Regions from separate parts of the Shewanella sp. YQ_9 genome, predicted to be linked through region 2. Evidence: predicted binding sites of a transcription regulator. Region 2 holds the regulator's gene; each other region holds the start of a gene.

Region 1 (2,273 bases), on a different contig from region 2:
CAGATGGGATCACGAATGGGTCGTGCTTCCAGCCCAGGAATTCACGGGCGGCGGCGATTTCAGCATCACCCAGCGGCGCACCGTGGCAGTCGTGAGAACCTGACTTGTTGGGAGAACCGTAACCTATGATGGTCTTGCAGCAGATCAGCGATGGACGCGGATCGGCCTTGGCGGCTTCGATGGCAGCGTTGATAGCTTGCGGATCGTGACCGTCGACACCGGCAACCACGTGCCAGCCGTAGGCTTCAAAGCGCTTGGGGGTATCATCACTGAACCAGCCTTCAACATGACCGTCGATGGAGATACCGTTGTCATCCCAGAAGGCGATCAGTTTGCCAAGACCCAGAGTGCCGGCCAGAGAGCAGGCTTCGTGGGAGATACCTTCCATCAGACAGCCGTCACCCATGAAGACATAAGTGTGGTGATCGACAATATCGTGACCGTCACGGTTAAACTGAGCCGCCAGAGTCTTTTCCGCAATCGCCATACCTACGGCATTGGTGATGCCTTGGCCCAGAGGCCCTGTGGTGGTTTCGATGCCGGGAGCATAACCATATTCAGGGTGGCCCGGAGTACGTGAGTGCAGTTGACGGAACTGCTTGAGATCTTCAATGCCCAGATCATAACCCGCCAGATGCAGCAGTGAGTAATGCAGCATGGAACCATGGCCGTTTGACAGCACAAAGCGGTCGCGGTCAGCCCATTGAGGGTTCACAGGGTTGTGCTTGAGGTGATCCCGCCACAGGACTTCGGCGATATCTGCCATCCCCATGGGAGCACCGGGGTGGCCGGAATTGGCCTTTTGGACAGCGTCCATACTTAAAACACGGATAGCGTTAGCGAGTTCTTTACGGGAAGACATGCTCTCTCCTGCTTGATCTTAGAGGTCTTGGGCAAAATGGAGCCATATTTTCCCCTACCGGGCAGAAGGACGCAAATAAAATTCGCCCACCCACGGCGCCAAAAGCAGCCCAGGCTTTGCTTTGTGTTTACATTTGCGCCTCATTTGCGAAGCCTGCCGCTCACAAAGCTGTCAACTTGCCTGTCCGCTGATCGCTTTCAACGCAAATGCCAAGGCTGAATTGCCAGAGGAAAAGTCTAGATTCAGATACAGATGAATCTGATAAATTTCAGCAAAATAGCTGAAAATAGTAAAAAAAGATTTGAGTCATTTGAGCCGATTCCTGCGCCATGGCGCACAAATATTTGCGACAAGGGGTGTCATCCAAGTCGAATTCTACTAAAATGGCCGTCTAGATGTAGATGCTTCTACACGTTTGAATTCCACAGACGAGATTTTCCGAATTATGGCAAAACACTTGTTTACCTCTGAGTCGGTCTCAGAAGGACATCCAGATAAAATCGCCGATCAGATTTCTGATGCGGTACTCGACGCGATTCTGGCTCAGGATCCCAAGGCCCGTGTAGCCTGTGAAACCCTGGTCAAGACAGGTATGGTACTGGTAGCCGGTGAAGTCACCACCTCTGCCTGGGTCGATATTGAAGAACTGACCCGTAAAACCGTTCGCGAAATAGGTTATACCCACTCAGATATGGGCTTCGATGCCGACAGCTGTGCGGTACTGAACGCCATCGGTAAGCAGTCCCCCGATATCAACCAGGGTGTAGACCGTGCCGATCCCAAAGAACAGGGTGCCGGTGACCAGGGTCTGATGTTCGGTTACGCCAGCAATGAGACTGACGTGCTGATGCCGGCTCCTATCACTTATGCTCACCAGTTGGTTAAGCGCCAGTCCGAAGTACGCAAGAGCGGCGCTCTGCCTTGGCTGCGTCCCGACGCCAAGTCTCAGGTGACTTTCGCCTACGAAGACAACAAGATTGTCGGTATCGATGCCGTGGTACTTTCTACCCAGCATTGCGACAGCGTCAGTCAGGCGGATCTGGTGGAAGGCGTGATGGAAACCATCATTAAGCCGGTACTGCCTGCCCAGTGGCTGAATAAGGACACCAAGTACTTCATCAACCCAACCGGCCGTTTCGTTATCGGTGGCCCTATGGGTGACTGTGGTTTGACCGGTCGCAAGATCATCGTTGATACCTACGGCGGCATGGCCCGTCACGGTGGTGGCGCCTTCTCAGGTAAAGACCCATCCAAGGTTGACCGTAGCGCCGCTTACGCTGCCCGTTACGTTGCCAAGAACATAGTGGCTGCCGGTCTGGCGGATCGCTGTGAAATCCAGGTGTCTTACGCCATTGGTGTGGCCGAACCGACTTCCATCAGTGTGGAAACCTTCGGTACCGGCAAAGTCTCG
Region 2 (2,273 bases):
CAAAGCCACTCTGCTGCCTGGCGGCAATCTCATGACCTGGGTGGCTCTTAAGCCCCGGATAGTAAACTTTGTCTACCACGGGACTCTGGCTCAGCAGCGCCACTATGCGCTCGGCATTGGCCTGATGCTCGCGGATCCTCAGCGCCAGAGTGCGCAGGCCACGCAGGGTCAGGTAACTGTCGAAGGCGCCACCGCTCAGCCCGAGCGTGTTGGACCACCAGTGCAGCTGCTCTGCCAGTTCAGGATCTTTGGCAATCACGGCGCCGCCCACCACATCGCTGTGGCCATTGATGTATTTAGTGGTCGAGTGCACCACTATATCGGCCCCCAACAGCAAAGGCTGTTGCAGCGCCGGCGACAAAAAAGTGTTGTCAACCACCACCAATGCGCCCTGCTGGTGGGCCGCCTCGGCAATAGCGGCAATATCCACTACCCGCAGCAGCGGATTGGACGGCGTCTCGAGCCACACCATGCGCGGCTTTTGCGCCAGGGCAGCGGCGAGTGCTTGCGGGTCGGTTTGATCCAAAACCTGCAAGCGAAACTGGCCCTTGGCAGCCAGATTGGTGAACAGCCTATAGCTACCGCCATAACAGTCATGGGGCACCAACAAGAGGTCATCCGGCCCCAGCAGGTTGACCACCAGAGTAATGGCCGCCATGCCGGTCGCTGTGATTGCCGCACTGCAGCCCTGTTCCAGCTCCCCCAAGGCATCCCCCAGAATGGAGCGGGTAGGATTACCCGAGCGGCTGTAATCAAAGGCTCTTGGCTGAGTGTGGCCATCAAAGGCATAGTTGGTCGACAGATAGATGGGTGGCACCACGGCCCCGTGCTGGCTGTCTGATTCGATGCCCTGCCGGACCGCTGTGGTTGCTAATCGCCGCTCTGTCATAATCGACTCCTGAATGCTGAGGTTCGACACCATAAAGATGTCTGGACGTCTAAATCTAACCAATGACCATCCAGCCGTCAATAGGCATCAAGACGTTTGGACGTCCAAATGTATGGATTTCTGTTCATATTGCACAGATTTTGCAGGCAATCATTTGACTGTATCCTGTAAGGGTTTAAAATCTGCTGCGAATTAGTGAGATCACAGGTGAATCAATGACTGAATGGAATGGCGAATACATCAGCCCTTATGCCGAACACGGCAAGAAGAACGAGCAAGTGAAAAAAATCACTGTCTCTATTCCGTTGAAGGTGCTGAAAGTATTGACCGATGAGCGCACCCGGCGCCAGGTAAACAACCTGCGGCACGCCACAAACAGCGAACTGCTGTGCGAAGCCTTCCTGCATGCCTATACCGGCCAGCCACTGCCCAACGATGGGGATTTGTCCAAAGACAAACCCGACAGCATCCCGGAAGAGGCCAAGCGCATGATGGATGCCATGGGCATAGAATGGGAAGACATGGAGTAAGTGTGTTGTCCCTCAGAATTACCTTATAGTTGAACAAGGATCGCGGTGCGATCCTTGTCTTTTTTGGGGCTTGCGAATGTTGTCACTGATAGATCCCGTCACCCTGCTACTGGCGTCCCTGATCATATTTACCGGCGCCCTGACCCAGTCGTTGATAGGCTTTGGCTTGGCCGTGGTAGCCACACCTTTGCTGTATATCGTCGATCCGGAACTGGTTCCTGCCCCTGTTATCGCCATGGGGTTTTCCATCGCCCTGCTGACACTGGTACGCGAGCGTGGCCACCTGGAATTCAACGGCCTGCAATATGCCTTGTTGGGGAGGCTCCCCGGCGGCCTGATTGGCGCCACCCTGCTGTTGCTGGCGCCGCAGCCTATTCTGGGCTTGACCATAGCCCTGATTGTGGCCGTAGCCGTATTCCTCAGCCTTAGAAAGTACAGCATCAAGATCAACCGCCTCAGCCTGTTTATCGCCGGGATATTTTCCGGGATCTTCGGTACCGTGGCCGCCATAGGCGGACCGCCGATGGCCCTACTGCTGGCGGGTAAGGATGCCAGTCAGTTCCGCGCAGCGCTGTCGGCCTTCTTCATCTTCAGCTCATTGATAGCCTTGATTATTCTCGGCTGTTTTGGCCTCTTGACCCTGAGGCACCTATGGCTTTCGCTGTTGCTGCTGCCTTCGGTATTTCTCGGTTTTCTGGTGGCTGGCCGCTTGGTGGGCCGGGTGGATAAAGAGAAGACCCGAGTCCTGACGCTGGCGCTGTGCGCGTTGAGCGCCCTGTTGCTGACCATCAAATCAAGCCTGGCGCTCATCAACGGTTAGTTTTAGAAGTGATAGCTGGTTTGCAGTACGCCGC
Region 3 (2,273 bases), on a different contig from region 2:
CCTCCAGAAACATCAATTGTTCACGGCTGTAAGCCTTACCCGGTCGATAGGGATAGATGGCAAACTTTTCATGCTTGGAGCCCCGAATGGCGGTGTGCAGATCGTAATGGATCCTCTGTCTTGCCCCTTGTGGTGCGTCTTCGAAGAAACGTGTGACATAAGTTTCCAGCTTCTTGGCGCGGATCCGCTCCGGGTTCACCAGCCCGGGGGGATTTGAATGCTCGCCACTGAACAGCCGGTTGAGGTTTTCATCGACAATACGAGTGCCACGGTTAATTGCCGCCGGGTTACCGAACATGAACAGTACTCGCTGCCCTACCCGTATTTCTTGCTTTAACAGCGACTTGATAATGCCATTACACAGTTCGATAGGTGCAGTTTCATTGCCGTGTACCCCGGATGACAGCACGATATCTTTATCACTCTGGTTGTCCAGAGGTTCAAACAGCAAGACTCCTGTGTCCCAAATCGCTATCCGGGTGTGGTCGCCAAGCGTGCCACTAATACTCTCCAATGAATTGGGGTTATTCAGAGTCAATGACAGGAAGTCAGGATTATCCTTCAGGGCTTGTAACACGAAATACTCCTTCTTATTGCCGATTTGGCTGTTGTTTCCATTAACGCTGTCTCCTGGGAACTTGTTGCAATGCGTTTGCTTGTTGAGACCAGCGCCAGAGAGCAAGGTTTCATAGTACCACAGCTTATTAAGTTGGCGATGTGACTAAAGCTATCCAATGCCAGGCTCGCGAACTGGTTTCAGATAGTTCTTATCTAACTAAGGAGCAAAAAAGCCACTCCGACAAATACACCACTTGCGCCGGAAAAACTTATCACGCATAATTTTGGCCATCTGGACATCTAGAGGTAAATTCAATGGCGGTAGCAACATTCGGTGGCGGTTGTTTTTGGGGGGTGGAGTATTTCTTTCGTCAAGTGCCCGGGGTATTAAACGCCACCAGTGGTTATATGGGCGGTGATGATAGAATCAAACGCTATGAAGAGGTAAAACAGGGAAACAGCGGCCATGCCGAAGTGGTTCAGGTGGAGTTCGATGAAGCCCAGGTTTCATTTACCGAGCTGCTGCAAGTTTTCTGGAGTAATCACAACCCCACCAGTCTCAATCGCCAAGGTGGTGATATCGGCACCCAGTATCGGAGCGTGATTTTTTTTCATAACAAAGAGCAGAAGGAGCAGGCTGAGGCCTCAAAACTGGCGTTGGCTCGTAGTGGTAAGTGGGGTCAGCGGCACATAGTGACGGAAATTGTTCCAGTGAAACAGTTTCATCGTGCGGAAGAATATCATCAGGATTATATCCAGAAGAATAACCTGCCCAGTTGCCATCTTGAATATTGACCCCCGGGAATAAAAAAGCGCAACTGTGTTCACGGCTGCGCTTTTTTACTGAATTGGCAATCTTTTAAGCTCAGTTCGGCTTACCTTTTAGGGCGCTGGTTATCAGAGCTCTCGCCTGTTCCAGTATCTGCTGCAGATGCTGCTCGCTGACAAAGCTTTCGGCGTAAATTTTATAGAGTGCCTCAGTACCTGAAGGTCTGGCGGCAAACCAGCCGTTGTCGGTTAGCACCTTAATACCGCCAATGGCACCATCATTGCCGGGGGCCTTGGTCAGTACCGCCTCAATCTTGTCTCCGGCCAAAGTCTCTGCCCCCAGGGTATCTGCATTGAGGGTGGCAAAACGCGCCTTTTGCTTGGCATTAATGGGGCTGTCTATCCGTTTGTAGAAGCAATGACCGTGTATCGCAGCCAGTTCTGCATAACGCTCGGCTGGGTTTTTGCCGGTAACGGCGAGGATTTCAGCGGCCAGCAGCCCGAGAATAAAACCGTCTTTGTCCGTGCACCAGGTAGTGCCGTCACGTCGAAGGAAGGCGGCGCCGGCGCTTTCTTCGCCGCCAAAAGCCAGGCTGGCTTCACTCAAACCACTGACAAACCACTTGAAACCAACCGGCACTTCACAAAGCTTGCGACCGTGTGAGGCAACTATCTTGTCTATCATGCCACTGGAAACCAAGGTCTTGCCGATTTGCAGCGTCTGCGGCCAATCGGGTCTGTGCTCCAGCAGGTAATCTATCGCCACCGCCAAAAAGTGGTTGGGGTCCATCAACCCTGTCTCTGGGCAGACTATCCCGTGTCTGTCGTAGTCGGGATCATTCCCAAGGCAGATATCGAACTCATCCATGTGCTTAAGCAGGCCTGCCATGGCAAAAGGCGATGAGCAGTCCATGCGGATTTTGCCGTCTTTATCCAGTGGCATAAAG

Evidence for each region. Region 2 encodes MetJ, which represses methionine synthesis genes. Its sites were predicted from a motif close to TAGACGTCTAGACGTCTA; they were not measured.
Region 1: metK (methionine adenosyltransferase) is a predicted target of MetJ. The motif match lies at 1,247-1,264, and genes of this name have one in related genera.
Region 3: msrA (peptide-methionine (S)-S-oxide reductase MsrA) is a predicted target of MetJ. The motif match lies at 852-869, and genes of this name have one in related genera.

The regions. Positions count from the first base shown of each region.
Region 1 is NZ_JBICJO010000057.1:75,348-77,620, reverse strand. Features, by position in the region: gene tkt (transketolase) at 1-862, opposite strand, end outside; gene metK (methionine adenosyltransferase) at 1,308-2,273, shown strand, end outside.
Region 2 is NZ_JBICJO010000076.1:124,078-126,350, reverse strand. Features, by position in the region: gene metB (cystathionine gamma-synthase) at 1-889, opposite strand, end outside; gene metJ (met regulon transcriptional regulator MetJ) at 1,105-1,419, shown strand; gene ACF8D4_RS21205 (sulfite exporter TauE/SafE family protein) at 1,496-2,239, shown strand; gene ACF8D4_RS21200 (conjugal transfer protein TraF) at 2,242-2,273, opposite strand, start outside.
Region 3 is NZ_JBICJO010000027.1:95,024-97,296, forward strand. Features, by position in the region: gene astE (succinylglutamate desuccinylase) at 1-577, opposite strand, end outside; gene msrA (peptide-methionine (S)-S-oxide reductase MsrA) at 874-1,353, shown strand; gene pgm (phosphoglucomutase (alpha-D-glucose-1,6-bisphosphate-dependent)) at 1,424-2,273, opposite strand, start outside.